DNA from 3 places in the Neobacillus sp. genome. Region 1 is predicted to be linked to each of the others. Evidence: riboswitches for the same ligand, from Rfam matches in the RefSeq annotation. Region 1 holds a riboswitch; each other region holds the start of a gene.
What was found. Region 1 has a riboswitch for S-adenosylmethionine ahead of mtnW (2,3-diketo-5-methylthiopentyl-1-phosphate enolase). Riboswitches for the same ligand answer to the same signal wherever they lie in the genome.
Positions count from the first base shown of each region.

Region 2: another riboswitch for S-adenosylmethionine. It lies ahead of RTR43_RS00630 (O-acetylhomoserine aminocarboxypropyltransferase/cysteine synthase family protein); the one in region 1 lies ahead of mtnW (2,3-diketo-5-methylthiopentyl-1-phosphate enolase).
Region 3: another riboswitch for S-adenosylmethionine. It lies ahead of RTR43_RS07925 (YezD family protein); the one in region 1 lies ahead of mtnW (2,3-diketo-5-methylthiopentyl-1-phosphate enolase).

Region 1 is NZ_DALZYO010000021.1:45,124-55,207, forward strand. Features, by position in the region: gene RTR43_RS14115 (ferredoxin family protein) at 1-205, opposite strand, end outside; gene RTR43_RS14120 (FAD-dependent oxidoreductase) at 205-1,500, opposite strand; gene RTR43_RS14125 (electron transfer flavoprotein subunit alpha/FixB family protein) at 1,493-2,524, opposite strand; gene RTR43_RS14130 (electron transfer flavoprotein subunit beta/FixA family protein) at 2,559-3,383, opposite strand; gene RTR43_RS14135 (Spo0E family sporulation regulatory protein-aspartic acid phosphatase) at 3,940-4,182, opposite strand; gene RTR43_RS14140 (1,2-dihydroxy-3-keto-5-methylthiopentene dioxygenase) at 4,560-5,093, opposite strand; gene RTR43_RS14145 (methylthioribulose 1-phosphate dehydratase) at 5,122-5,751, opposite strand; gene RTR43_RS14150 (2-hydroxy-3-keto-5-methylthiopentenyl-1-phosphate phosphatase) at 5,745-6,419, opposite strand; gene mtnW (2,3-diketo-5-methylthiopentyl-1-phosphate enolase) at 6,420-7,631, opposite strand; SAM riboswitch class I at 7,704-7,810, opposite strand; gene RTR43_RS14160 (pyridoxal phosphate-dependent aminotransferase) at 7,889-9,067, opposite strand; gene RTR43_RS14165 (carbon-nitrogen family hydrolase) at 9,186-9,971, shown strand.
Region 2 is NZ_DALZYO010000001.1:122,542-132,625, forward strand. Features, by position in the region: gene RTR43_RS00600 (acyl-CoA dehydrogenase family protein) at 1-601, shown strand, start outside; gene RTR43_RS00605 (arsenate reductase family protein) at 800-1,156, shown strand; gene gcvH (glycine cleavage system protein GcvH) at 1,242-1,625, shown strand; gene RTR43_RS00615 (toprim domain-containing protein) at 1,862-2,218, shown strand; gene RTR43_RS00620 (thioredoxin family protein) at 2,226-2,534, shown strand; gene RTR43_RS00625 (SCP2 sterol-binding domain-containing protein) at 2,747-3,103, shown strand; SAM riboswitch class I at 3,184-3,286, shown strand; gene RTR43_RS00630 (O-acetylhomoserine aminocarboxypropyltransferase/cysteine synthase family protein) at 3,352-4,668, shown strand; SAM riboswitch class I at 4,801-4,909, shown strand; gene RTR43_RS00635 (methionine ABC transporter ATP-binding protein) at 5,073-6,098, shown strand; gene RTR43_RS00640 (methionine ABC transporter permease) at 6,091-6,756, shown strand; gene RTR43_RS00645 (MetQ/NlpA family ABC transporter substrate-binding protein) at 6,773-7,603, shown strand; gene sufC (Fe-S cluster assembly ATPase SufC) at 7,993-8,778, shown strand; gene sufD (Fe-S cluster assembly protein SufD) at 8,800-10,084, shown strand, end outside.
Region 3 is NZ_DALZYO010000010.1:105,426-115,509, reverse strand. Features, by position in the region: gene RTR43_RS07960 (assimilatory sulfite reductase (NADPH) flavoprotein subunit) at 1-1,381, opposite strand, end outside; gene RTR43_RS07955 (sirohydrochlorin chelatase) at 1,691-2,434, opposite strand; gene cobA (uroporphyrinogen-III C-methyltransferase) at 2,455-3,231, opposite strand; gene cysC (adenylyl-sulfate kinase) at 3,254-3,853, opposite strand; gene sat (sulfate adenylyltransferase) at 3,869-5,017, opposite strand; gene RTR43_RS07935 (sulfate permease) at 5,237-6,301, opposite strand; gene RTR43_RS07930 (phosphoadenylyl-sulfate reductase) at 6,468-7,184, opposite strand; gene RTR43_RS07925 (YezD family protein) at 7,266-7,421, opposite strand; SAM riboswitch class I at 7,486-7,587, opposite strand; partial or broken gene RTR43_RS07920 (C40 family peptidase) at 8,379-8,750, shown strand; gene RTR43_RS07915 (immune inhibitor A domain-containing protein) at 9,284-10,084, shown strand, end outside.

The DNA of each region.
Region 1 (10,084 bases):
AGCTTCCACATTCGTGACAGCCTTCATATCCTACCTGCATCCTTGTTCCTTCCCACTTATACACTTCAGCCGGGCAAAATACTGTACAAACTTTATCGGGGCATTGAGTCATACAAACATCATGATCGAGCACGGTTAAATGGGACTTCGTGTCACACTTAAAACGGAGAAGATATTGTTTTTCTTCGATATTCTTCGTTGACATTATTTCACCGCCTTCCAAGCACGATATATATCTTGCAATACTCGAAGGGTTCCTTTTTCTCCTGTTACACTCTTCATAATTTGTTTTTGTTTTTCACGTTTTGGCGTGCCATCTACTGTGAAGAATTTGCTCATCGCTTTATTCATCATCGGTACATAGTCATTAAAGTATTGTGGATACTTCTCAAACGTATGAGCGGCATCTTTATATTTCTCTAAATCTTTCATGATAAAGCTGCCATAAAGGGCTTCACGGTAACTATTTAAACTAGACTCACTGAAATCTTCACGAGTTTTTGCTTGGACAACGGCCTCCGCAGCTAATTTCCCAGAATACATTGCCATGTTCGAACCTTCACGATGAATGGCATTTACAAGCTGGGCGGCATCACCGATAACAATAACACCATTACCTGCCACCTTCGGAACCGAACGGTAACCCCCTTCTGGAATAAGGTGAGCAAGATACTCAGCCGATTCTCCTCCAGCAATCAACGGTTTAACCATTGGATGATTTTTCAAGTAATCTAGTAGCTCATATGGCTTCAATTTCGCTTTAATCATACTGGAAAGGGTTGTTCCTACTCCAATGTTCAAGCTATCTTTATTTGTATAAAGGAAAGCTGTACCGAGGTTACCTTTGGTTGAATCACCAAAAATCTCAATCGTGCAACCTTGGTTATCTTCCACATTAAAGCGGTCATTAATTTTTTCCTTTGGTAGATTAATAACTTCCATAACCGTTAAGGCTACTTCATCTGGGCGAAACTCTTTATGGAAGCCTAATTGCTTGGAAAGGAGTGAGTTAACACCGTCAGCTAGAACCACGACATCTGCATAAACTTCTCCATCCGGGCGATCGGTGCGAACACCAATAACCTTACCGTTTTCAACAATACATTCTGTGACAACAGTTTCATTGATCAAGAGGGCTCCTGCTTCAACTGCTTTCCCCGCAAACCATTGGTCAAACTGTGCCCGGAGCACCGTGAAATTATTATATGGTTCTACTGCCCATTCAAGACCTTTGTAGCCAAATTGAACGACTGATTCTTTATCCATCATCCAGAAACGCTGTTCAATAACTGGTCTCTCAAGTGGTGCTTCCTTCCAAAACTCTGGAACTAATTCTTCCATTTGTTTGCGGTATAATACCCCGCCCATTACGTTTTTAGCCCCCGGGTATTCCCCTCTTTCAATAAGCAAAACGTTTAGGCCATTTTTTGCACAAGTTAAGGCACATGAGGAACCTGCAGGTCCCGCCCCAACAACGATGACATCAAATTTTTCAGGCATAGCTTATTTCACCTCCTTTTTCTGTCCTTAGCTGCTTAAATTGCTCAATTAGTTTTGGGAGGATTTCCATTGCATCCCCTACAATTCCATATGTTGCAACGTCAAAAATTGGTGCGTTTGGATCTTTATTGATGGCGATGATAAACTCGGAATTTTTCATACCGACGACATGTTGAATGGCACCTGATATACCAATGGCAAAATAGATTTTTGGTGTCACTGTTTCACCTGTTTGCCCAACTTGTTGCTCATGTGGCAGCCAACCTGCTTCAACCACATCACGTGTACCGCCCACACTTGCACCAATCGTTTCTGCTAATTCATGGATGAGCTGGAAGTTTTGAAAATCGCCCATTCCTTTACCGCCACAGACAATCACATGGGCATCAGCCAAATTAACTTTTTTTGTTACATCATTCACAATTTGAAGCACTTTTGTACGCATATCTTCTTCTTGTAATGATATTTTTTCTTCAATAACATTACCAAGTCGAACATTATCTGGTTCTAATGCCTTCATGACCTTTGGTCTGACAGTGGCCATTTGTGGACGATGCTTTTTACAAAGTATCGTTGCCATAATATTACCGCCAAATGCTGGACGGCTTGCCTCTAATAATCTATTTTCCACATCAACGTCCAACATCGTTGTATCTGCAGTTAAACCTGTGTTTAAATCCGTTGCGACGGCACTAGCTAAATCTTTTCCGTTTGGTGTTGCCCCATAAAGGATGATTTCTGGTTTGTATTTTTCAGCCAGCAGCATAACACCCTTCATATAAGACTCTGTCCGATAATTCTTTAATACTGGATGGTCGATAATGTATACTTGATCGGCACCGTAAGTAATTACTTGGTTTGCTAAAGGTTTTATTTCGCTTCCAAGTAAAAATCCCGATAATGGAACTTGTAATTTATCTGCTAGCTTCCTGCCAGCCCCAAGTAATTCCAGGGAAACACCTTCAATTTTCCCATCGTTTTGTTCGATGAATATCCAGACTCCACGATAATCGTCTAGATTCATGTAAACCCCTCCCTGCGAGACAAGATTAATCATATTATTTAGATGACTGGATTGTTAACAGGTCCTTTTTCTCCATCAAGACTTCCATTAGCTGACTAACCTGCTCATCAGCAGAGCCCTCAAGTCTTTTACCGCCTTCTGGCCGTGGTGGTGAAAACATTTTACCAACGATTGTTGGTGAACCTTTCAGACCAAGCTGCGTGCGTTCCACATTTTCAAGATCACTTACCGCCCAGATAGTCGGCTCATACCTTGCGGCTTTAATCATGTTTGGCATCGGCGAATAATCAATATCATTTATTTCTTTTTCAACCGTTAATAAGCATGGTAATTCTGACTGAATTAATTCATAGCCGCTGGTTAATTTTCGTTTAATTAAAACAGTTTTTTCTTTTTGGTTGACTTCCGTCACTTCGATTACATTGGTAACCGGAGGAATATCCATTCTTCTTGCGATACCTGGTCCAACCTGTCCCGTATCTCCATCGATGGCATGTTTCCCGCAAATTACCATGTCCACTGGGAGATCCTTGCTGATTCTTTCCAATGCTTTTGATAGGGCATAACTTGTTGCAAGAGTATCAGCACCTGCGAAAGCACGGTCAGAAATTAGATAACCTCTATCTGCACCTATTTCGACGCTCTTCTTTATAACAGCCGTTGCTTGCGGCGGTCCCATAGACAATACCGAAATCGTACCACCAGTTTTTTCCTTAATTTTCACGGCCTCTTGAACAGCATGGGCATCGTAAGGATTTAAAATGGCTGGCGCACTTCGGCGGTCGAGTGTGTTTGTTTTTGGATTAATTTTTATAATTTTTGTATCTGGTACTTGTTTGACACATACGACAATGTGCATGTAGGACTTTCCCTCCTCCATTTGATCTCTAAATTTTGAAAGCGCTTGCTTTTTTTGGCTATAAAAAATGCCTTTATTTACGATATATGAATCGCAACATAAGCATAGTACCAAACAAATCGTTTTCTTTTTTCTTACTTCGAGGTAATTTATGTAGTTAATCTTGTTGTATATATTTTTTATATGGTTCTACTATAACTATATGAAATATTTAGATATAAACAATGATAAAAATCACAGTAATGTCTAATATTGTAGATATTTATCAATAGTTTTTTTGATTGGAAAAAGATAGCGAGATGACTGAAGTTGTTTAGGCTGATTCTATTATTTGATTCGTCTATTTTCCTGTGGAATGATCGGTCGGCGTTTGCTTCATTTACGTGGAGGTTCAGAATTAAAAGTTTCACTTTGGCCATTGGGCTTTTGGTTTTCGAAAGTGTCGGAAGGCCTTCAAACCGGTTCAATGTTAACCCTTCAACGAGAATAATAGAAGACCTTCATCTTTGTAATGGTAACAGGGCAGTATGTAATCGTTACGTCCTATTCAGTTTTATTAAACTAAAACTTTTGGCCAGACCATCAGCATTTGCTTAAAAGCAATTTTCACTTCTTCATTTTGTCTTGAAGCTTGTCCCATGAACCTATGATACTCATTGATTAATTCATCTAGTTCTTGGCTGTATTTTATTGTTTCTTCACTTGTAAAACCTAATGTAGTCGCGCTATTAATCATTAATTCCCTTTTTACCTTTATCTCTTCAATCATTTCAGATTGACAATTACTATACTCGTACAATGTGATCCTCCTACTCATTACACTCTTACTGTATACCACTAATAAAGTAGACTACTTGAAGAATTATGCCAAGAATTATGGTAAAAGTAAATACAATCGCAAAAGTAGACAAAACATTCTATTTCTTTTGTTTTTCGACATTTTTTTTACTCTCTTTCAGGCATTTCCGACAAGATTTCTTTCAAGAATATTAGTTGAACAATTCTGTCTATTTCCTGATACTTCGTGGGCACTTACTGGACAATCGGATGTATATTTTTTTATCTAAAAATTGGGAATTAATTTAATTTTTTTAGGATATTTTTGTAAAAAAATGTGAATCCATTAAGCTTCCGCAGTAAAAAACTGGCATGCAAAAGTTGCTGCCAGTTTTTTACTTATAAATTCACTTCTTCCTTTTCATAAATCGGCACCCAGCCTTCAGTAGTGACAAAAATTCTAACGGCGACAACTTTCCTGTCATCTTCAAGTGTAAAATAGTGCCTTGTATTTTCAGGAACTGATATCAAATCTCCTGGATTTAAATGGACTTCGAAAAAGCCGCCATCTTTCCCTTGGATAACAAATACCCCGTGACCACTCACAATAAAACGGACTTCATCATCTGTGTGATGATGCTCATTTTTAAAATTGGTAAGTAAAACATCTAGGTTGGGTGTATTTTCAGATAGCGAGATAACATCTTGAGCCTTGTAGCCGCGTCTCACGGAAATATCTGCAATTTCTTCAGCGAAAGCCTGTAAGATTTCTTCTTTTTCCGTATCACTCAACTGATACTTTTCAACAAGTGTTGCAGGTAGTTTGGAAATATCCCAATTTTCATAAATAACTTCCTGTGACTCTAAAAAGCTTGCTAATGCCTCTTGATTCTCTATTTGTTCTTCTCTGCTTTGAAATGTAATATACGCCATTCATTATCTCTCCTTATATAATTTATTATTAAACTACCTTAAATAGCTGATATGGCTTATGTTCTAGCAAGCGTAATTGGTAGCGAAATAAAAATTCTGATGCTTCAAGAATTTTTTTGGCTTCGAAAGCAGTTCTCCCCCATACCGTAATTCCATGGTTTCGAATCAAAACGGCACCAGTATCTCCTGTAACATGTTCTGAAAAAGCGTGCGCTAATGTTGGGATATGTGCATAGTTTTGAATAATCGGAATTCTCAGGATATCATTTTCTTCCCACTTATCAAATGCCTTGATCAACTCTTGCCCCTTAAATGTCACATCACCGTTATCACCATAGACTTCAGAAATGACATTATTATCAATTGTATGAACATGGAGACTGCAGCCAGCTTTAGTCTTGCGGTAAATTTCAACATGTAGAAGTGTCTCAGCTGAAGGTTTTAAATGAGTTTCTTCCACCGCACGCCCAATTTCATTCACCAAGAGGAAATCCTCGTCAGTACGCTTGCGTTTGTCCTTTCCACTTGCAGTAACCAAAAACCGAAGCGGGTGATCACTTACTTTGATAGCTAGGTTGCCGCTTGTTCCCATAAACCAGTCCCGCTCGGAAAGCTCATCTTTCACATCAGCAAGTTCAATCCATCTTTCCTTTAGCATGTTAGCTCACCCACCTCAATTCTTTTTTTGATTTCTTCGATGCAATCAAAAAATGTATGGAACCCTTTATGGTTAATCCCCCATTCCAAGCATTTTTCCTGAAGTAAATCCCGCGCCAGGACAAAGTCAGCATGTTTGGCTGCCTCAAGATCTGTTACTGAATCGCCAATTACAATTTTAAAGCTTTCTTTAGAATGGCTCAATTTACGTATAACACTCGGTTTACAGCAGCCGCAATCATTGGTACATAATAAATCGCACTTATGTGGCCAAAGAATCTTTATCGTCTCACCTGAAAAATCTGATTCATTGCAAAAGACTCCATCAAACGACCCGTATTTTGCTAAAATCGGAAAAACAAAGAAATCGATACCTCCGCTAACAATATAAAATGGAATCCCCTCATTACATGTAAATTCAACAAACTCTTTGAATCCTGCACGAATCTTAGCATTTTTTATTGCAAATGATGTAATTTCTTCCTTTAAGTGGCTTGGTAATAGGGAAAATAATTTTCCTACTCCCTCATTGATTGAAATCTGACGGGAGAGGATTTGATCTTTAATGAGCTCCCATTCAGGAGGGGCAAATTTTTTCATAATCGCAATGATATTATCACTTTCCGTTACTGTTCCATCAAAGTCACAATAAATTACTGGCTTTGTCATTTAGGCAGTCACCTCGGCATTTCCCCAAAGCTTTAGTGCCTTCTTAAGTTCAGGATTCTCTTCAGCACCCTCCACTAACAACTTACCCTTAAGATTAGTTTCAATCGCCTGACGGAATGCCTTACAGCCGCCACGGGCTCCATCTGGGTGGCCATGGACTCCACCACCTGCGTTAATCACAGAATCAATCCCAAAATCCCGAATTAATAAAGGTACTAATCCTGGATGTATTCCCGCCGATGGAACAGGAAATGACTTTTTAAATAAGTCATCTTCTGTTAACTCCCTAGCAATTGAGAGGGCGGAAGTTTTATCTAATGCTACCGTTCCATACGGGGATGGGAAAAGCGATAAATCAGCTCCTGCATATCTTAGCAGCTTTCCAAGTAGCAGAGAGTTTGACATGCCATAATCAGGAGAAGAGGTATATGCCCCGCTCACAGCAGGATGTGCCATAAGAGGAAGGCCAATTTCATTGTCCTCTCTTAAATCCTGAAGGACATCAAGACCATAGGCAAACACATTAAACAATAATAAATCTGCTCCTACCTCGGCAGCTCGCTTAGCTTTATCCTTCAGCCCTGATGTTCTTCCAGTGAGGTTAACTGCATAGATAGTTCTGTGACCTGTTTGGTCCTGGACTTCCTGTAATACCTGTTTTCCCAGAGTTATTCTTTTTTCAAAGGGAGTTAATTCATTTTCAAAAAGGATTTCATCATCCTTTACCAAATCAACACCGCCCAGGGCTTGCTTCCTTAACTGCTCGGCTAAAAAGGTGAGATCTTTACCCAATACTCCTTTAAAAATGCTCATTAATAGCGGTCTGTCATAAACATTTAGTGTCTCACGCAGGCCGGTAATCCCAAATCTCGGGCCCGGAAACAACCGCTTTAATCCAACATCAAATTGCAAATCTACTAATTTTATTTTTCCATCCAATGAAAGCTTCCCGAAAACTGTGGTTAAAATGGCTGGTAAGTCATTGGAGAAGTTAATCGTTGGATAGGCAATCCGGATAAGAGATTGATCCTCTTTTTCAGATGGTAACCCCTCAATCGAAACAACTCGACCTTTATGTTTGCGCAATTGACTTTGTTCTATTTCAGGCAAATTCGTCCATGAACCAACTGTTAACCCAAGGGCAATGTCCTCTGCTTTTTTTTCTGGATATTTTTCATCATGTAAGAGATATGTTGCAATTAATTCACTCAAAACTGATCATCCTTTCGGTAAAACATAAAAAACCTCTTCGAAAAGAAGAGGTTAGCATAACAAACTAACATCTTCTCATCTTTCAGCTTATTGCTGCAAGAATTAGCACCGTGCTTAAACTTGTTAAGTCGGTTGCCGGGCTTCATCGGGCTTTTCCCTCCGCCTGCTCTTGATAAGAAAACGATTCGTATATATTCACTTTTTCACAGTGTTTAACTTTATTTTGGATTATCACAAGAAAAGGTTAAAATGTCAACCTATTTTTCAAAAATTTCTAAATCACTTATTCTTCTGACGGCTTCCTTTAATTGCTCCTCGGATGATAATAGCCCTACTCGGACATATCCTTCGCCAAATTTGCCAAAGCCTATTCCCGGTGCAACCATGATATGTGCTTGTTCCAGAAGAATAGTGGCAAACTGCTCGGATGAAAACTCCTCTGGTATCTTTAACCAGGCAAAAAATGATCCTTTTGGTGAGCTGACATTCCATCCTAGCGAATGAAGACCCTCAATCAAAACATTTCGTCTACGTTCATACAGATCGTTTAATTCCTTCACACAATCCTGCGATCCCGTTAATGCTTCTGCCGCTGCCTCCTGTACCGCTCCAAATAAACTGACGTATAAATGGTCTTGTAAAAGTTCAATTGCTGAAATGATACTCTCATTACCTATTGCAAAACCAACTCTCCAGCCCGCCATATTAAAGGTTTTGGACAGAGTATATATTTCGATTCCTACCTCTTTTGCACCTTCAGACTGTAAAAAGCTTAATGGTTTATTACCATCAAATCCAATGGCCCCATATGCGAAATCATGAACGACACAAATTTCATGTTCCCGAGCAAGCTTGACGGTTTCTTCGAAAAACTCTGCAGTAGCTGTTGCACCGGTTGGATTATTTGGATAATTGAGGAACATTAATTTTGCTTTGGATAAAGTATCTGTTTTTAGTTCTTGATAATCCGGTAAGAATCTATTTTCCTCTCTTAATGGCATGGTAGCCATTTTCGCCTTCGCTAATGCGACCCCAGACCAATAATCAGGGTAACCTGGGTCGGGAACCAGGATGGTATCACCTGGATTTAAAAAACACTGTGGAATTTCGACTAGACCCGCTTTACCGCCAAATAATATGGCCACCTCTTTATCCGGATCAATGGTAACGCCATATTCCCTTTGATAAAAATCTGCAGCAGCTTGTATTAAGTAACCATGTCCTTGAAATGGCGAATATTTATGGTTTCGCGGATTAGCGGCTGCTTCCTGAAGCTTTGCCACAATATGTGGTGGTGTTGGCTGATCTGGATTGCCTTGTCCTAAGTTAATTACATCATGGCCCTGGGCACTATATTCACCCACTTTTTTAACAAGACCAGCAAAAAATTGTTTTGGCAGACTATTTAAAAGTTCCGATTGTGGAAATTGCATCATTGTTCACACCTGCTTAATTATTTTTCAAATTTTTGTTGAATTTCTAGTCACAAATGTTATAACTTTTATAATACCTTGTAAAGGGAAAATTTCGAAATTTCAAAAGAGGTGAAGATTCTTGAAACTAAAGATTTCTTGTCTACAAATGGATATCGCCTTTGGAAATCCACAGAAAAACTTTGAAATTGCCAACGAGCTTTTTGAAAAAGCAGTTACTGATAATCCAGATATTATTGTCCTTCCAGAACTATGGACAACGGGCTATGATTTGAACCGACTTGCAGAAATTGCAGATATCGATGCTAAACAAACAATCGATTATCTGCAAAAAGTAGCGAAAAAGTACCAGGTTCATTTGGTCGGCGGTTCTGTCGCAAACCAAGGTGAAAATGGAGTAAAAAATACCCTTCTCGTCATCACCAAAAATGGTCAGCTCGTTCATCAGTATAATAAACTACATTTGTTTAAACTTATGGACGAGCATCTCTTCTTTAAGGCCGGTAACGAAAAAGGGTTATTTGAACTTGAAGACCGTAAGTTTGCGGGCATAATTTGTTATGATATTCGGTTTCCTGAATGGATTCGCAGCCATACTTCCGAAGGGGCTGAAGCATTATTTGTCGTTGCCGAATGGCCAGCACTCCGTCTTGCTCATTGGCGCACTCTCCTGATAGCAAGAGCGATTGAAAATCAATGCTTTGTGATCGGATGTAATCGTTCCGGTGACGACCCAAATAACCTATTTGCCGGACACTCTATTATTATTGATCCTTGGGGAGAGGTAATTTCTGAGGCTGGAGCAGATCAGGAAATCATTACGGCTGAAATCGAATTAGATCAAGTAAGAGAAATCCGAAAGCAGATTCCGGTTTTCGAAGATAGGAAACCAGAGTACTATAAATAATACGAAAAGCAGATGCGCGAAGTACACTAGCCTCTTTTTGCTGGAGCTCGAAAGTTATTAAAGAAAAATTTTTAAACTTTAGTATCTTTTTAAAATTATTGACATCTTTCGCT
Region 2 (10,084 bases), on a different contig from region 1:
CCGCGACTCTCGTATTAATCGGATCTTTGAAGGGACGAACGAAATCAACCGTCTCTTGGTTCCAGGTACCTTCTTGAAAAAAGCGTTCAAAGGCGAGCTTCCATTGTTCCAAAAAGCAATGGCGCTTCAAGAGGAATTAATGATGTTAATGCCAGAAGAGCCTGGTGATGAGCCGTTAGCACAAGAAAAACATCTTCTGAAAAATGCGAAAAAAATTGGTTTATTAGCGGCTGGATTAGCAGCACAAAAATATGGCAAAGCACTTGAAAAAGAGCAAGAGGTCCTTGCTAACATAGCAGATATCGCCTCTAATGTATACGCAATGGAATCCGTTGTATTACGTACAGAAAAGGCGATGGTAAAAGAAGGCTTAGAAAAGAGCAAACAAAAGCTTCTTTACACGCAAATCTTCTGTCAGGAAGCCTTCAATAAACTTGAACAGGATGCAAAAGAAACATTAGTCGCGGTTGAACAAGGGGATACCCTCCGGATGATGTTGTCTTCACTTCGCAAATTTACGCGCCACACACCAATCAATGTGATTGCAAAAAAACGCGAAGCAGCGGATGTAATAATCGAAGCCGAACGTTATATCGTTTAATGAAATAGAAGTCCCTTCTTTATGGAGGGGACTTCTATTATTTTTGTAAAATAATTATCGTATGGATGCAGGATTTTTACGAAATTAGTCGAATTTATTTTGTGAAAGCGTATTATTTTTTGCGCTAGAAAAAAATTATGGTAATATTCAAGTGATACAATTAACGTTATTGATTTAATGGTAGGGGCGGTGAAACGGATGTCTCTGACATTTTACTGGTATCCGAAATGTGGAACATGTCGAAATGCGAAGAAATGGCTGGATGCTCATCATCTTTCCTATGAGGAAGTACATATTGTTGATAATCCCCCATTGCGTGCTGAATTGCTGGGGTTCTATCAAAAAAGCAGTCTGGATTTGAAGAAGTTTTTTAATACAAGTGGTTTAAAATACCGCGAATTAGGGATAAAGGATAAAATGAAGTCTGCTTCTGAGGATGAACTGCTTGATTTACTTGCATCTGACGGCATGTTAATCAAAAGGCCGATTTTAACTGATGGAGAACAGGTCACAGTGGGCTTTAAAGCGGAAGAGTACGAGAAAATCTGGCTGTGAGTCGGATTTTTAACTCATTTACTAGCGGAAATCGAATTATTTCGATGATAGATTTTAGAAAAAAACAATGGAGGGATTTTAGCTAATGAGTACACCAAAAGAATTACGTTATTCTGAAGAACATGAATGGGTAAAGGTTGAAGGAGAAAGAGTGCGCGTCGGTATCACTGATTTTGCACAGCACGAATTAGGCGATATCGTTTTCGTTGAGCTTCCAGAAGTGGGCGATGAAATATCTGCTGATGAACCATTTGGCAGTGTGGAATCTGTTAAAACAGTTTCTGAGCTTTATGCACCAGTCAGTGGCAAGGTTGTAGAAGTGAACGAGGATTTAGGCGACAGCCCTGAATTTGTTAACGAATCACCATATGAAAAGGCTTGGATGATTGTGGTTGAACTTTCCGATAGCAGTGAGTTAGACAAGCTAATGACTGCAGAACAATATGAAGAAATGACTAAGGAAGACTAATAATCATAGGAAAGCACCTGAAGAAGGTGCTTTTTCTCTTATATTTCCACTATTTCTTCTGCTAAAATTGGGAAATCTATAATAAAATGTAAAGAAGGTCACGAGTGTACATCAATGAGCAAATACCTATTTTTAACATAACAATAATGATATAGTTAACATACTAAGAAGAATGCACACGTAATCAATATTTTAGAATATGTTAACATAAACAACTTCTATTACAGGTGATGGATATGAATGATTCGTATGTTGACAAAGTTCTTATTGTTGAAGGAAAGTCAGATAAAAATAAGGTAAAAATAGTAGTGAAGGAACCAGTAGAAATCATTTGTACAAATGGAACCATCAGTATGACAAAATTAGATGAATGGATTGACTTCCTCGAAGACAAGGATATCTATATTCTTGTTGATGCAGATAAAGCGGGCGAGAAGCTTCGCAAGCAATTTAAGAGAGAATTTCCACAAGCTGAACATATATATATTGATCGAATGTATCGAGAGGTTGCTACCGCTCCCTTGCACCACTTGGCGACCGTTCTATTGGGAGCTAATATTGATGTGCATACAGAGTATTTAGAAATGGGATAGTTGTCTTATGAATGAATGGAATCAACGTGAATTTTCTGCCTTCCTTGATAAGAAAGGAACTGGACTGATTTATTTTTATACCCCATTATGCGGTACTTGTCAGCTAGCTTCGAAAATGCTTTTAGTGATTGCTGAGCTGGTAGTCGTGGAAATGGGTAAAATGAACTTAAATTTCCATCCGGAGCTTGCAAAAGATTTGGCGATTGAAAGTGTACCATGCCTACTGTTTGTGCAAGATGGCAGTGTGAAAGAAACGCTTTACGCTTTTCATTCAGTGCCGTTCTTGCTGGAAAAAATAAAAGAATATTTGAATTAAACAGGTGCTTTATGGCATCTGTTTTTTTTGTCGATAGGAAAGTATAACTTTCTATCAGGCATAAGCCTCTGTTCATAGAAATCCGACATAGTTCTGAGGAAAGCTTGGAAAAACTCTACCAAAGCGAATTAATTGTCGAGCAATAATGAAAGGATTCTACTCCCCGCTGCTGAATATAATTAGGTAAATGAAAGTTGACCGGAGTGGTGGATATGATTGAAACCGTTAAAACCTTTCTCGAAAATATCAAAGAGCAGGGGCACGTTCAGCAATTATTATTCCAAGGAGACTTACGAGTGACACTAAATTGTCAGCAGCAAGCCGTTCATTTAGTGATAAAAAATGGCGGGATTTTTATCCTCCAGGGGTCAGAGGAATCGCAGACGAAATATGAAATCAGTGGAAATTTAACCGCAATGGAACAGCTGCTAGCAGGGAAGGAAAGGTTAAGGGTTCTTGAGAAGAATGGACAGTTAAAGGTGTCGGCGCCGTTACGGGTCAAGTTATTGCTCGAATCGATTTTCTTTTTAACAAAGACAGAGAAACCTGAGCTTGCAAAAATAATTTAATCAAAGGTATTGACTCGGAATTAATCTTCCTGTAATGTATTATTTAAATATTCTATCAATAAAAACAATTAAATAAAGCATTCTTATCTAGAGTGGCGGAGGGACTGGCCCTTTGAAGCCCGGCAACCGGTTAATAACACGGTGCTAAATCCAGCAGAGTAATTTTACTCTGGGAGATAAGGAGAGAGACCCCCTCTTCTTATGAAGCGGGGGTTTTGTTTATTACATTGTTAAAAGGAGCGAGAGGAATGGGAGAAAATCAAAAGAAGTATCGTTTTGAAACATTGAGTGTTCATGGTGGGTTGTCTCCAGATCCGGTGACAGGTGCTCGTGCTGTTCCTATTTATCAAAACAATGCCTATCAATTTAAAAACACTGAGCATGCGGCTAACTTATTTGGATTAAAAGAACCTGGTTATATATACACTCGGATACACAATCCAACCACCACTGTTTTTGAAGAAAGAGTTGCTCTATTGGAAGGCGGCGTCGGAGCACTCGCGGTTGCAAGCGGCATGGCTGCGATTACGCTAGCGATATTAAACCTTGCCGAAGCAGGCGATGAAATTGTTTCCGCCGCGAATCTCTATGGTGGAACGTATAATTTGCTTGCTATTACTCTTCCAAAGTATGGAATTAAAGTGAAATTTGTCGATGCGGACAATCCTGAGAATTTCCGCACGGCGATCACAGAAAAGACAAAAGCGGTCTTTGCTGAAACAATCGGTAATCCCAGCTTACGCGTTCTTGATATAGAAAAAGTAGCGAATATTGCCCATGAGGCCGGGGTTCCGTTAATTATTGACAATACCTTTGCTACACCATATCTTTGCAGACCAATTGAGCACGGGGCAGACATTGTCATTCACTCGGCGACAAAATGGCTCTTAGGTAATGGCACAACAACAGGCGGGGTCATTGTCGATGGCGGGAAATTTGATTGGAATTCACCGAAGTTCCCTGGCTTCACGACTCCAGATGCAAGCTACCATGATCTTGTTTATGCCGAGGCTCTAGGTGCAGTCGCATATATTATCAAAGCACGTGTTCAGTTACTACGTGACTTAGGGCCAGCTTTAAGTCCACAAAATTCGTTCCAGTTTGTACTTGGACTTGAAACCCTTCATGTTCGAATGAAGGAGCATGTGGCCAATACAGGAAAGGTTGTGGAATATTTAGTAAATCATCCTGCCGTTGAGTGGGTTTCCTATCCAGGGCATTCATCCCATCCTGATTATGAATTATCCAAAAAGTATTTACCGAAAGGCGCAGGCTCGATGGTTATTTTTGGTATTAAGGGTGGGAAAGAAGCAGGTGCTAAACTGATTGATTCGATTACACTATGGGCTCACGTGGCTAACGTTGGGGATGCAAAAAGTTTAATCATTCACCCGGCAAGTACAACCCATCAGCAATTAGATGCGGAAGGTCTCAAATCGGCAGGAGTATCTGAGGATTTAATTCGCCTGTCCATCGGCATTGAGAATGTCGAAGATTTAATTGAAGATCTCGAATCAGCCATTGAGGCAGCAACCGGTTTGGCTTCATTGAAAGCAAATGCCTAAAATTACCTAATTTAATTTTTCCCAAAATGAAGAAGTTTACGTTGACACCACTTTTTATCCGTGATACGATAATTTTCATAATATAATTACTTAAACATTTTAACGTGTTAATTGAATATAGAATGCTGTTAACTCTTATCAAGAGAGGTGGAGGGATGTGCCCGATGAAGCCCGGCAACCGTCAATATTTATATTGAAATGGTGCCAATTCACACAAAGCGATTGCTTTGGGAGATGGGAGAAAGGATTATTTTCATGATGCCTTTCTGCCTGTGCAGAGAGGCTTTTTATTTTTTAAAAATAGAATCTTTTCGATAAAACAGTCAAAGTCTATATTTACAAGATATGTACCAACAGAATCTTTCAGAATTTTAGGTAAATCGGATAAGAAGCAGGTGATTTAGGTGATTTCAATAAAGAATGTCCGCAAAATTTTTCCTTCCAAACAGGGTGAGTTAAAAGCTGTTGATGATGTGAACCTTGAAGTACAAGCAGGAGAAATTTTCGGAGTAATTGGTTACAGTGGTGCTGGAAAAAGCACCTTGATTCGCATGTTGAATGGACTGGAGCTGCCAACGGAGGGAAGTGTCACCGTGGCTGGACGGGTTATTTCGAAGATTAAGGGAGCTGAGCTTCGGAAGGCACGTCAAGAAATCAGCATGATATTCCAGCATTTTAACTTGCTGTGGTCAAGGACAGTTAGCGAAAATATTGCGTTCCCCTTAGAGATTGCTGGTGTAAACGGAACGCAAAGAAAGAACAGGGTCGCTGAGCTCATTAAACTAGTTGGTCTTGAAGGCAGAGAAAATGCCTATCCATCCCAGCTAAGCGGCGGGCAAAAACAGCGGGTTGGGATTGCTAGGGCACTAGCTAATAATCCAAAAGTATTGCTTTGTGATGAAGCGACCTCAGCACTCGATCCGCAAACGACAGATTCCATTTTGGAATTGTTAGTTGATATCAATAAGCGACTCGGGTTAACGATTGTCTTGATCACACATGAAATGCATGTTATTCGTAAAATCTGCCACCGGGTGGCAGTGATGGAAAGTGGTCGAGTAGTTGAGCTTGGTTCCGTGTTAGATGTATTTAAAAATCCACAGGAGCCAATTACAAAAAGGTTTGTCCAACAGGTAACAGAACCGGAAGAAACGAAAGAAACAATCAAACATTTACTCGAACTTTATCCGTCTGGCCAAGTGGTTCAGCTCTCTTTCATTGGAGAAGCAGCAGAACAGCCATTAATCACAAACATCATCAAGGATTTCAATGTTGTTGTAAATATTCTTCAAGGGAAAATATCACACACGCAAAACGGATCTTACGGAACATTATTTATCCATTTGGATGGGCAATCTAGCGAAATACAGAAAGCCATCGATTATATTCACTCACAGCAAGTAGGCGTGGAGGTGATCAGTAATGGCTAACTTTATGGAAATGGTCAATTGGGAACAATTATTAGAAGCAACACGTGAAACTATTTATATGACTTCCATTTCCGTGTTTGCAACCTTTATTTTAGGATTATTCCTTGGTCTACTTTTGTTTTTAACAGATAAAGGTAATATCTGGGCTAATCGGCCTGTTAATGTTATTATTGCAGGCTTTGTGAATATTTTCAGATCCATCCCTTTTATTATATTAATCGTTTTATTAATTCCTTTTACAAAATTATTGCTTGGGACAATGCTCGGTGCAAATGCGGCGCTACCAGCCCTAATTATTGGAGCAGCTCCTTTTTATGCACGAATGGTAGAAATAGCCCTTAGGGAAATCGATAAAGGTGTTATTGAGGCATCGCAATCGATGGGTGCAACACATTTTCATATCATTTTTAAAGTATTAATACCGGAATCTTTGCCGGCATTAATTTCAGGGGTTACCGTCACCGCCATTTCTCTAGTCAGCTTTACAGCAATGGCCGGAGTCATTGGGGCTGGCGGGCTTGGACATTTTGCCTACCTTGAAGGTTTTCAACGCAATCGACCTATTGTCACCTTAGTTGCAACGATTGCGATTTTAATTTTAGTTTTTATCATCCAATTTGTTGGAGATTATTTTACAAAGAAAACAGATAAACGATAACAGGAGGGGTTAATTAATGAAAAAGGTATTTAGTTTGATTGTAATTGCGCTATTAGCATTTGCTCTAACAGCGTGCGGCGGTGCTAAAAACGATACGGCAGGAAAAGATGGTAACAAGAAATTAGTTGTTGGTGCATCTTCTGTACCGCATGCGGAAGTGCTAGAGGCGGCAAAACCTTTATTAAAGAAAAAAGGCATTGATCTAGAAGTAAAAGTTTTTCAAGATTATATCCTACCAAACGTAGCGTTAAGGGATAAAGAACTCGATGCAAATTATTTTCAAACACCAGGGTATTTAGAACTGCAAATGAAAGAAAATAAGGATTTTGATTTTGTGAGTGTTGGTGAAATTCATAAGGAACCAATCGGAATTTATTCTAAAAAATATAAAAGTTTAAAAGACCTTCCAAAAGGTGCAAAAATTATTATGAGTGATTCACTAAGTGACCATGGACGTATTTTACCTATTTTTGAAAAAGAAGGTTTAATTAAGCTTAAAAAAGGTGTTGGCGCGAATGCGAGAGTTGAGGATATTGTCGAAAATCCAAAAAACCTTGATTTCTCAACATTAATTGAAGCAAAATTATTAGCATCTTCCTTCGACAGCGGTGAAGGTGATGCGGTTGTCATTAATACGAACTACGCATTAGAAGGCGGTATTGACATCGGAAAATATGGTATTGCATTTGAAGGCAGTGATGTTGTACCGGCAAACCTTGTTGTCGTTCGTTCTAAGGACAAAGACAAAGATACTATCAAAGCACTTGTCGAAGTTCTTCATTCAAAAGAAATCCAAGACTTCATTCTTGAAAAATACAAAGGAGCCGTTGTGCCGGTTTCTAAGTAATATATAAATAGGAAGAAAGACATAAGCCAGTGAATAATTCACTGGCTTTTCCTCTTTCAATTGAGGCAGGTGACTACATACATGAATCCTGCTAATTGGGTGAAAATAGAATGGGTTTAACAATGTAATTCAGTTGGAAATATCCGAAAAATGAGGTATGATTTTTATCGGATGTATTTCACATAATATTATTATTAGAATTTTCTCTAAAAAAATACTCTCATTCTCATTTACAGTTTGGTTAATGAAAATAGCAACACTGTTTTTACTGTTTTAGAGTTGCTAATACATTTCATTTGTTATAAGATTGGAATGAGAATAAAATGAGAATAGAAATGGAGACCAAAGCGGTCTACAGGATACAAAACTTTCTTTTCGGAGGTATAGATATGGCTGGATCAACTTTAACGATCAAAGATTTACATGTAGAAATTGATGGAAAAGAAATTTTAAAAGGTGTAAACCTTGAAATAAAGGGTGGGGAAATCCACGCAATCATGGGTCCAAATGGTACTGGTAAATCAACTTTATCCTCAGCAATCATGGGACACCCAAAATATGAAGTAACTAGTGGAAACATTACGTTAGACGGACAAAATGTTCTTGAAATGGAAGTAGATGAGCGCGCTCGTGCAGGTCTATTCTTAGCGATGCAATATCCAAGTGAAATTAACGGCGTAACGAATGCTGATTTTTTACGTTCAGCCATCAATAGCCGCCTTGGCGAAGGAAATGAGATTTCCCTAATGAAATTTATCCGTCAAATGGACAAACAAATGGAATTTCTAGAAATGGATCTAGATATGGCACAACGCTATTTAAACGAAGGTTTCTCAGGCGGGGAGAAAAAACGCAATGAAATTTTGCAATTAATGATGTTACAACCAAAAATTGCAATCTTGGATGAAATCGACTCCGGATTAGACATCGATGCCCTCAAGGTTGTTTCAAAGGGAATCAATGAAATGCGCGGCGAAGAGTTTGGCTGCCTAGTGATCACCCACTATCAACGTCTTTTAAACTATATCACTCCTGACTATGTGCACGTTATGATGCAAGGTCGTATTGTGAAATCAGGCGGACCAGAACTGGCACAACGCTTAGAAGCAGAAGGATATGACTGGATCAAGCAAGAGCTCGGAATTGAAGATGAAACAGTTGGGCAAGAAGCGTAAGAGAGTGTTAGGAGGATTAAAATGACAATAGAAACAAAATTACCATTTGATAAGGGGTTTGTTAGTTCTTTTTCAAAAGAAATGAACGAGCCTGCATGGTTTGAAGAGTTTCGTCTAAAGGCATTAAATGATTTAGATCAATTGCCAATGCCTAGACCTGATAAAACGAAAATCGATAAATGGAATTTCACGCAATTCAATCAACATACCGTTAAAAGCGATGTCTATTCATCACTTGCTGAACTGCCGGAAGAGGTAAAGGAATTAGTTGATCTGGATGCTAAAAATAAGAATTTGTATATTCAACGAAATCAAACTCCTGCTTATTTAGCTTTATCAGAAGACTTAAAAAGCAAAGGTGTTATTTTTACCGATATTTTTACAGCAGCACGGGAACATGGCGACCAGTTGAAAAAGTATTTCATGACACAGGCTATTAACGTTGATGAACATCGCTTAACTGCTCTTCATGCGGCACTTGTGAATGGCGGGGTATTCTTATACGTTCCTAAAAATGTGGAAATTACTGAACCGATTCAAGCTGTTTATGTCCACGATGATGCTGAAGCCAATCTATTTAATCATGTTATTGTTGTCGCAGATGATAACAGTTCAGTAACATACGTAGAAAATTACATTTCTACAATAGAAACATCCAATACTTTAGTCAACATCTTGACCGAAGTGATTGCGAATGTAAATGCGAAGATTCAATATGGTGCTGTTGATACTTTGGCTAAGGGAGTTACCACTTATGTCAATCGCCGCGGTGTTGCCGGCAGAGATGCTAACATTGAATGGGCACTTGGTTTGATGAACGAGGGAAATACGATCTCGGAAAACACAACCAATTTACTTGGCGATGGTTCTAATGGCGATACAAAAACGGTTGTTGTCGGACGCGGGGAGCAAACACAAAACTTCACTACGAAGGTTGTTCATTTTGGCAAACATACAACTGGGAATATCCTAAATCATGGTGTTGTGAAGGATAGTGCAACTTCTATCTTTAACGGAATTGGGAAAATTGAACACGGGGCCTCTAAATCGGATGCAGAACAAACTTCACGTGTATTAATGCTCAGTGAAAAAGCACGCGGTGATGCCAATCCTATTCTCTTGATTGATGAGGATGATGTTGTGGCTGGTCACGCCGCTTCTGTTGGGCGTGTTGACCCAGTACAGCTGTATTACCTAATGAGCCGCGGGATTTCAAAAAAAGAAGCGGAACGTTTGGTCATTCACGGTTTCTTAGCTCCTGTGGTGAAACAGCTACCAATTGAAGGAGTAAAGAAACAATTAACAG
Region 3 (10,084 bases), on a different contig from region 1:
GCTTAAAGTTTTCGTTATGCTGAATATAAACCGGAAGTGTATCCCCTGGGTTTAGACTCTCAGCGGCAAAAATAGAGCAAACGCCCTTTCGTTCGCGGCCATGTGCATCATAGCGAACGGCACCGATGGTCAAATGCACCTCGTCAGGATTCGCGCTTAAGCTACTCGCGATCGAATAAAGACGAGCAGGGATTTTTCGAAGAATGGAGACAAACTCTTGGGCAGTTTCGCCCCATTGACCAAAATCACGGACCAAATCAAGCAAATCACGACCTGTAAGATATGCTTTTAATTCTTCCTCATTGCCTGGTGATAACAGCTCATGTAAATCCTCATTCGCTGAAAGCTTTATCGCTTTTTCAAGAAGCGGTTTGGTTAAAACAGTAATTTCAAAATAAGAGATGAGCGCTTCTTTTAGCGGACGAACGTCTCCCTGCTTATTGACCGTCACCATTTCATCTGGATCCCATCTCAATTCCTCAAGAAGTATGTCAACAAGAAACGGATCGTTTTCCGGATAGATACCGAGACTGTCACCCGGTTCGAACGTAAGTCCTGATCCTTCAAGTGATAACTCAAGGTGGCGCGTTTCTTTATTCGAGCCACGTCCATTCAAATTGATGTTTTCAAGCACTTCTGCTTTAAACGGATTGGTTCTGGAGTATACAGATTCTACGGCTTGAGGTGCAGATTCATGAGCTTGATGTGCAGATTCGTGAACTTGAGGTGCACTTCCGTCTTGTGTTTCACTTAAGCTGTCAAGGACTCCATTAAGCCATTCGGCCGCTGACTCATCATAATCAACGTCACAATCAAAGTGCGGATAAAGTCGTATGCCGCCGAGTTCTTCTAGCCGAGTATCAAATTCTTTTCCCGTCTGACAGAAAAATTCATATGAGCTGTCCCCAAGTGCCAAAACAGAAAATCGGAGGTCGGCCAGCTTTGGTGCCCGTTTGCTGTGAAGAAATTCATGGAATGTGAGGGCGCTATCTGGCGGGTCGCCTTCTCCGTGTGTACTTACAACAATGAGTAGGTTTTGGACTTCCTTTAACTTTTTCGTTTTAAAATCGCTCATGGAAGAGACGGTTACTTGAAAGCCGATCCCTTCTAGCTTCCTTGCCGACTTCTTCGCCAGTCCTTGCGCATTACCTGTTTGTGATCCGTATAGAATGGTTATTTCTTTTGAAATTATTTGCTCGTTAATTTGAGCAGGAAGCGTTCTCAACTGTGCACTGGGGATTCCAGAAATGGAGAATAATTGGACCGCGGCAAGGTAGCCGCTTAGCCAGATTTTCTGTGATTCTGTTAACGTCGGTAGAATGCGGTTAAGGAGCTCTACCTGTTCCTGATTAAACGGACTGTTCATTACTTGAAGTTGCAACAATACCCACCTCACAAAGGAATATAAGCTTATCGTACGTCATTTATTTTTTGTTTTCTCTAAAGTGATTGGATATCAATCTGTTTCAGAATTAAGATTGCTTATTCATTTGATTATTGATCACTATTTTTTTTTCCGGTTACGAACAATAGGAACCTTTTATTGGTATAGTGACCTAATACGCCCTTTTTTCTGGGTTACGGGTGTTATGAACCTTTCATAACAACCATTGGCGCTCTTTTTTCTTGGGTACGGGCCTTATGAACCTCTCATAACGACCATAGGTACTCTTTTTCTAGGTTTCGACTACTAAAAATCTGCCACAACCTCCCTGCTTGTTGCCCGTTCGATTACAATATCTTCAATAATTTGTTGGCAGCTCAAAGGGCCAGTGAAGTAAATCGGCTGGCCTTGCTTTTGCCGCTTAAGCACCTCTTGGTTTACTTCAGCGATAAGGAGACCTGAAAATAATAAATAAGGAACGACGATTACCCTGCCGTCAGCTTTTTCACTAATAATCTCCAATCCCTCTCGCAGCCTTGGTTCGGCAGCAGCTAAAAAAGAAACAGAAACACGTTCAATTCCAAGCCGATCCCTGATTCCACCCGCAATCTCGGCAAAGTCAGTTTGAATCCCAGGGTCACTACTTCCCCTTCCAACGATCAATAAACGATCCTGTGGGAACACGTTAACTAAAGTTTTCCTGACAAGTTCAGCCACTGCATCAAGAATTCCCCCCTGTACACCGAAAGGATCCTTTACATTTACCTGAATTTGAGGATATCGGGCCTGCAAAAAAGACAGCGTTCGAGGGATATCCTGTTTTATGTGCCCGGCTGCCAAAAGGAACAGAGGGACAACGGTGATTTCAGTCGCGCCCCTTTCCACACACCGCATGAAGCCTTCCTTAATCAGCGGCTCAGTCAACTCAAGAAAGCTGATTTCCTGTATGGGCACATTTATCCTCCTAATCACTCTTTGGATAAAGGAGTTTACCTCCTCTGTCCCTTTTTCTGAGCGTGTCCCATGGCCAATGTAAAGAATTGCTTTCAAACGAATGCCCCTTTCTGAGCTCATCCGTGGACGACTGGTAAATTCGGCACAATTTCCTCATGAAACCAGTTCAATTTTTTGTGTAGACGGACGACCTCTCCAATAACAATCATGCTTGGATTGGATATCCTCGCTTCTCTCACCAACATATCTATCGTCTCAAGCGTTCCTACCACTGTTCTTTGGTCGGTTAATGTACCCCAATGAATGAGAGCGATTGGTGTCTGCGGTGATTTGCCATGCTCGATTAATTGTTTTACTATGCTCGTTAGGTGTGAAACCCCCATATAGACACAAAGGGTGTCAACTCCATTGGCTAGATGGTACCACTGGTGCTCCGCTTCGACATCTCCTGCCTGGTGCCCGGTAATAAATGCAAAGCTTTTACTCAAGCTTCGATGGGTGACAGGAATACCTGCATATGCTGAAACCGCAATACCAGCCGTAATGCCTGGGACAATTTCAAACGGGACATCATGCCTCACGCATTCCTCGGCTTCTTCACCACCGCGCCCGAAAACAAAAGGATCTCCTCCTTTTAAACGGACGACCTGATAACCCTTTTTTGCGTATTTCACCAGGAAATGGTTGATCGTTTCCTGCTTCATTGTATGGTAATGTGGAAGCTTGCCGCAGTACACCAGTTGTGCCCCTTCTTTCGCATGCTGCAAAAGTTCAGGATTTACTAGCCGATCATATAGGATGACATCAGCTTTTTGCAGGCATTGCAATCCTTTTACCGTAATCAGATCAGGATCACCTGGACCCGCACCTACTAAATAGACCTTGCCACCCATACCCCAAAACATCCTTTCTCAATTAGATCAGGTTCTTTTCTTGAAGGTATTTCAAAATTTGTTCCACAGCGTCTTTCACTGTCAAGAGGTCAGAACGTATGGTGATTTCCGGTCGTTCTGGTGCCTCATAGGGGGAATTGATGCCTGTAAATTCCTTTATTTCGCCGCTGTGAGCCTTAGCATATAGCTGTTTGGGATCACGGCGTTCACATTCTTCCAACGGGCAGTCGACGAAGACTTCAATAAACTCCCCTCTCTCAAAAAGGGCTCGAACCTGGTCACGATCAGATCGGAACGGGGAAATGAAAGCGGTTGTCACGACTGTGCCGCTATCAACAAACAGTTTGGCAACCTCGCCAATCCTCCTGATATTTTCGGTCCGATCCTGGTCCGAAAAGCCAAGATCACGGTTTAAACCATGGCGTATATTATCGCCATCAAGGACATATTCATGGATTCCCTGACGGTGTAGTTCATTTGATACAGCATTGGCAATTGTGGATTTACCAGATCCTGAGAGTCCAGTAAACCATAGTACGCTACTTCCGTGCCCATTTTTAATACGGCGGTCTGACTTTGTTACAGTTGTAGCATGCCAGGTGATATTCGTTGCTTTCGTCATTGTTCAATCTCCTCTCTAAACCGTCTGCTGCTCTTTCAATCCATCAATCAGCACCTCAACGACTTCTTTCCGGCTAAAGGTCGACGGTGGAAGAGTCCCAGAGCGCAGCATCTCTCTTACCTTTGTTCCTGATAGAATGACTCGGTCCTCGTTGCTGTGCGGGCAGGTTTTATCTGACGCCATTCCCTCACATTTATTGCAATAAAAGCTATGTTCAAAGAACAATGGTTTGATACCAAGCTCCTCTACAGTAAATTCACTAAATATGAGTTGTGCATCATAGGTTCCGTAATAATTGCCCACACCAGCATGATCACGGCCGACGATGAAATGTGTGCAGCCAAAGTTTTTCCGTGCGATTGCATGGAAGATAGCTTCTCTCGGTCCTGCATAACGCATGGCTGCAGGATACACACCAAGCTGAACACGATCTGCGGGATAGTAATTTTCAAGCAGGACACGATAGCTTTTCAAACGGACATCGGCGGGTATGTCATCAGACTTTGTTTCTCCAACAAGTGGGTTGACGAATAGACCATCAACCGTTTCCAAAGCGGCTTTTTGGATATACTCATGGGCCCTGTGAATCGGATTCCTCGTTTGGAAGCCAACAACTGTCTTCCAACCCTTTTCTTCAAATAAAGCCCTTGTTTCTCGAGGTTCGAACCACACGTCGCTAAATACTCCTTTTTCTTGTTTTTTCACAAGGGTCACTTCGCCAACCAAGTAAATCGATCCTCTTTCATATAGTCGTTTAACCCCTGGATGGGCAAGTTCGTGAGTTTTATATACCTCAAGTGCTTCTTTGTCTAAATCCGGTTCAAACCATTCAGAAACTTTAATCACTCCATAAACTTGGTTTTCAAATACTAGCTTGATTTCTTCTCCTTCTACAAGTGTTCCGGCCGTTTCATAAGAAACAGGAAGCGTCACCGGAATGGACCAAATCGTTTGGTCCTGAAGGCGCATGTTTGCTACAACAGATTCATAATCGGCTTTTCCCATAAACCCTGTCAGCGGACTGAACAGCCCAACACCGATCAATTCCAGGTCGCTCAAAGCGATTGCGTCAATTTCAAGCTCTTTTTCTACATGGGTAAAATCAAAGTATGGGTCAAATGCATGAATAAGTTTTCCTCCATGAGGTCTTGGTAAAAATGACAACAGAATCAAACCCTTTCTCTTTTTTAAATGGTTACTCGCGAAAAATTTGCGATTTTTAAGAGTTTTTTTGAGGAACCACTCTTTCATTGATGTGCTTTAGGCGAATACCGACGTTTTATTTTTGATAATAAGACTTTTATTTGTGAATACATCTAGGTTATTTGCGAATATCAGATTTTTATTTACGGAGCAAATCTTTGAGTCTACATTCTAGCAATATTATTCTTTTACAACTTTCGGCGCTACCGTTATCGAAGTCCTTCTTTTCATTAATGACAGCACACCGAACACGGAAATCAAGACTCCTCCCATTGCAATGATTGGATAGAAATTATGTTCGATGATCAAATTTATCAGGGTGTAGGACAGGACCATCGATAGAACGGGTGAAACAATCCAAACAGTAAGCATTTGTACAACGATGTCTTTTTTCAATACCGCCCTGCCATGTTTGGCAAAGCCAATTCCGATAATCGAAGATGTCGTAATTTGTGTCAGCGGAACTGGAACCCCGAATAAGGATGCAACGGTAACAATGCTCGCGCCTGTGCCTGAGATCACACAACCTTCTTCAAGTCTGAGGGCCGTTATTTTTTTACCATTTGTTTCGAGAACACGTTGTCCTAGCAGAAGTGCCCCTATTGCCACGAATAATCCACCCCAGAAAATGCCGTTTTCCGTGCTGAGGATTTTGGCACCGACAAGCGGTCCAACCGCATTGGCTACATTATTCATCCCAGCTGAAAAAGCTTCAAACAACCCCATGATTACCACAAGAGCGGCAAGGAATGGAACAGATTTTCGCTCTTCCATCCATCTTTTGAGCCTCTTGTCTTTTAACAGGTAGCAAGCAAGGATGGCAATGACAAAAGCAGCTATAGGTGTAAGGAGCCAAAAAAACATAATCCAGACGAGATTGCTCAGAAATATAGATTGATAAACGATCCCTGCCCCGACCACAGATCCAACAGCAACCTCACTAGTAGAAAGTGGAATTCCAAAGATATTTGCCAAAAATAAAGACAAGGCTGCGGAAGCTAAAACGATCAAGGCAATGGGCACGGTAAAGGTGCTGCTAGGGACAATCCCATTGCCGATTGTTTTGACCACTTCACCACCGCCAAAATAGGCCCCGAGAAATACAGCGATACCGCAGAGAAACAAGGCCAGCCGTTTATTAACCACACCTGATCCATAGGAAATACCCATTGAAGCCGCTGCACCACTCGCTCCAATATTCAATGCAAAAAATAATCCTATCGTAATAGCCAATATTGTAAGCAAAAGAAAATTCCTCCTTTATACCGCATGAACGAGCAGTAATCCCCTTACTTAAAAATTTGATAAAACCTAGAGGGGAATGTGAAGGATTAACGATCTGTAAATACCGATTGGTCTAACCAGCAAATAGTAAAAGGGTGTGCGCCCCCGCTACTATTTGAAGTTTCCATTAGCGATCGTGCAAACCACACTCCGTTTTGTTGCTTCCCGCCCAGCGTCCTGCACGTGAATCACCACTAGCGCCTGTTGGTTGGGTACAAGGAAAACAACCAATGCTCGGGTAGTGATGGTCATGCAATATGTTGTACGGGAGGCCTTTTTTCTTGATGTAAGACCAAACATCATTCCATGTCCAGTGAATCAATGGACAGATTTTAATATTCTGGAATTTTTCATCTTTATTAATGAATTCTGTGTTTGCCCTTAATAGTGACTGTTCTCTGCGAAGCCCCGAGATCCAGGCATGTTTTCCTGCCAACGTCTCTCTTAATGGAATGACTTTTCGGATATTACAGCACTGATTGGGTTCCCTTTTCCATAAAGCCGAACCATATCGTTCCGCTTGTTCGTCGAGACTAAGGTTTGGTTGTTTCCGCTCAATTCTTAACGTCGGGAAACGTTCCTCTATTCTGTCAATGACCTCATAGGTTTCCGGAAAGTGTAATCCTGTATCTAAAAAAACAATATCGGCATCCTGTTTAACCTGCTGAATCAAGTCAATCAACACAATCGCTTCTGCACCGAAACTTGAGGCATATACAATCTCATCCCCAGGATAAGACCGGTAAGCCCACTCTAGTACAGAACGTGCTCCTTTTGTTTCATCATCATAATAAAAACTGTCAGATATTTGGTTCCAATTCTTATAAGTTATAGTTACAGTCATTGCTTCAAACCTCCTATTTACCCACTAAAAAAAGGCAGCCTCCCACGCAGATAAGGTGGAGACCGCCTCTAGTTTTTCTAGTCAGCGATTTTTATTCGAATGAAGACGAACCTTTTCATTTTTCTCAAGTTGCACAATTTTTCCATCTTGGACAATTAGTGTAATTGAGCCAAATTTTAATGCTACCAGCATTTTCTCAAGATATGCAAAGATTTCTTCCCTCTCATCTGATTTCAGCTTGAATCGCCCTCCTTTTAATAAAACATGAACATTAAGACAGGCGTTATGACTGCTGGTTAACACCTTATCATCCAAAATGAAAATCATTTTGCTGGAATTAGCACCTTGCTTTGCAGGTTGCCGGGCTTCATTGGGCCATTCCCTCAGCCACTCTTGATAAGCGTTTTAATAATTGATGAAATTAATCCTATCATACCAATAGGTTTTATGTAAATAAAAATTTTTTAATTTTTTAAATTTTGGATTTTCATTAACTTTTTTACCTTTATTGTAATAAGGTGGAGGGCGATGTCCATGTTAGAAAGCATTTTCATCAAATTGCCTATGAGTTTGTTAGGAAGGAATTAGCAATTGATACAATTCAGCAATAAATTGAAAGCACTTTTTTGATTGGATTGTAAAAAAAACGAGCAGTTCCAAATGGAAACTCCTCTCCTTCATAAAATTGTAATACTCTTGTAACGCAACTGTCAGAATGAATTGCTTAATATTTGATATAGTAAATAGTATGAACATTTAGAAAATTAAGGTAAAGTAACTAGAATGAAACTAAATTATTTTAAAAAGAAAGTAGTGATGTAAATGATCAAAAAAATGCTAACACTTTTGAGCTTAATCATCATGCTTGCTGCAGTTGGGAACGATTTATTCATCCAAAAGGTTAATGCGAAATCGTTAGGTGTGTTACAAAATCAAGAGGATTTGAATCCTATTAAGCTACCTACCACTCAAACGAATCAATTATCAGCTGAACCAGAATTTCCTAATTATCAAGGAAACATTGCCAGTATGAAGCTGCTTTCCACGAAGATTCAAGAGGATAATCAGGAAATATTAAAGATAAATAAGTCAGATGTCGATAAACTTGAAGAAGATATTAGTGTTTTAAATGGAAGGTTAACCGCACAGTCAAACAAAGAAGCTACTACCTCTATTGAAAGTGAATACATAAGTACGGTCATCAATGCAGGAAATAAGTATATTGGAAACTCTGTTTATGTGTTTGGTGGCGGAAGAAATGCCAACGATATTGCCAAAGGAAGATTTGATTGCTCCGCCTTTGTTCATTGGGCATTTGCACAAGCGGGTCTCGAAATCGGCTCTAATACAGATGCCATTAAAAAGGAAGGGCGTCAGATTTCTCCACAAGAAATGCAGCCCGGAGATTTAGTGTTTTTTGATACGTATAAAAAAGACGGACATGTAGGTATTTATATTGGAAATGGAAAATTCATTGGCTCACAAAGCTCTACCGGTGTCGCTATAGTAGAAATGACAAATAGTTATTGGAAAAACGCCTTTAAGGGGCATGTCATTCGAATTTAAGAAAAAAGGCTTACTTTTTACAACTGGGAATAACACTGTCTTTTTAAGCTGTTGATTCGCTAAACATGGATCACAGTCACTAGACATCCCGATTGTTGAAAAATGGAATTTTTACGTGAAATTACAACTTTTAGAAACTAGTTTTGTCAATTTAAGTCTATAGAGGAACCAGAAATAGTTTTTTTATCTAGGACCTTAATGTTAGGCCAATTTGGTCTTGTTTAAAGCCCTAATCTCTCCTATTACTATTAAAAAATAGATAAAACCATCTACTATTATGAGATGTTTTCTATCAAGTAAACTGCTAACTTTTTAAAGGACCTTCCCTAATGCCGCACCATTAATAGATGTATAACTTGAAAAGTGAATACTTTTCTTCCCTTGCTTTCATTATTTGGAAGCTAATAAAACTGGGTTTTCCAGCGATTTAGGACTAATTAACTATTATAAATTCAGACTTTTGTATATATTTCGATTATTGAAATAATGTTATCATTTACATGTACATATTACTATTTTAGGAGGTTGATGGATTGAGGAAATTGAAGAGGACTCTCATTTTTTTGGTTAGTTTTTTGACTGTGGCAGTATCTTCGACAGTCTACGCTGCACAACCGGGATTATCAGATTTCCCCCAACCGGTTGACTCCCAGTCTTGGACTCTTCCAAGGGATATGACGTGGAATGATTACCGTCCCGTTCCTGGGGTTGACTGGAACACTGCAAACATTAAAGCAGAAAGGGTCATCAAGGGTACACTAATCATTGTAGATTTCCAAGACAGAGAGTTTATCTTAAGCCAACCTGTAGGCTCGGAGATAGCCGGTAACCCAATTGGTACTGGAAATATACCTCGCAATCAGCTCGGCAAGTTTTGGGAAGATTTTCTCAACAAGCCTTCACCATCTAATAACTACCGAACAGTAAATGAATACTGGAGAGAGAATTCATTCGGTAAGTGGAAGATCGAACTTAAAGCCTTCGGTCCTTATAAAATGGATGGTAATGAATTCGAGGATGGACTTAACGAGTTCGGGCAAACAGTAAACATGCCTGCTGGTTTCAAAGGAAGAAATCTAAGAACTGAGGCAGTTGCAAAAGCTCAAGCTGATATTGCTGCTTCAGGAGAAAAGTTTGATTTTAATTTTATTGTCCATGCTGGCTACGACGAATCGGGAGTTTGGCAAGAGTTTGGCGAAATGATGTTTCAAAATGCTAATACGGTAACTAATCCATTCGGACCAATTGTTGCCGGTACGAATGTCCCTGGGATGCCTAACTCTGCTGTTACCCGCTATGTCCCATGGACCTCCTGGTATGCTGCTAAAAGTATT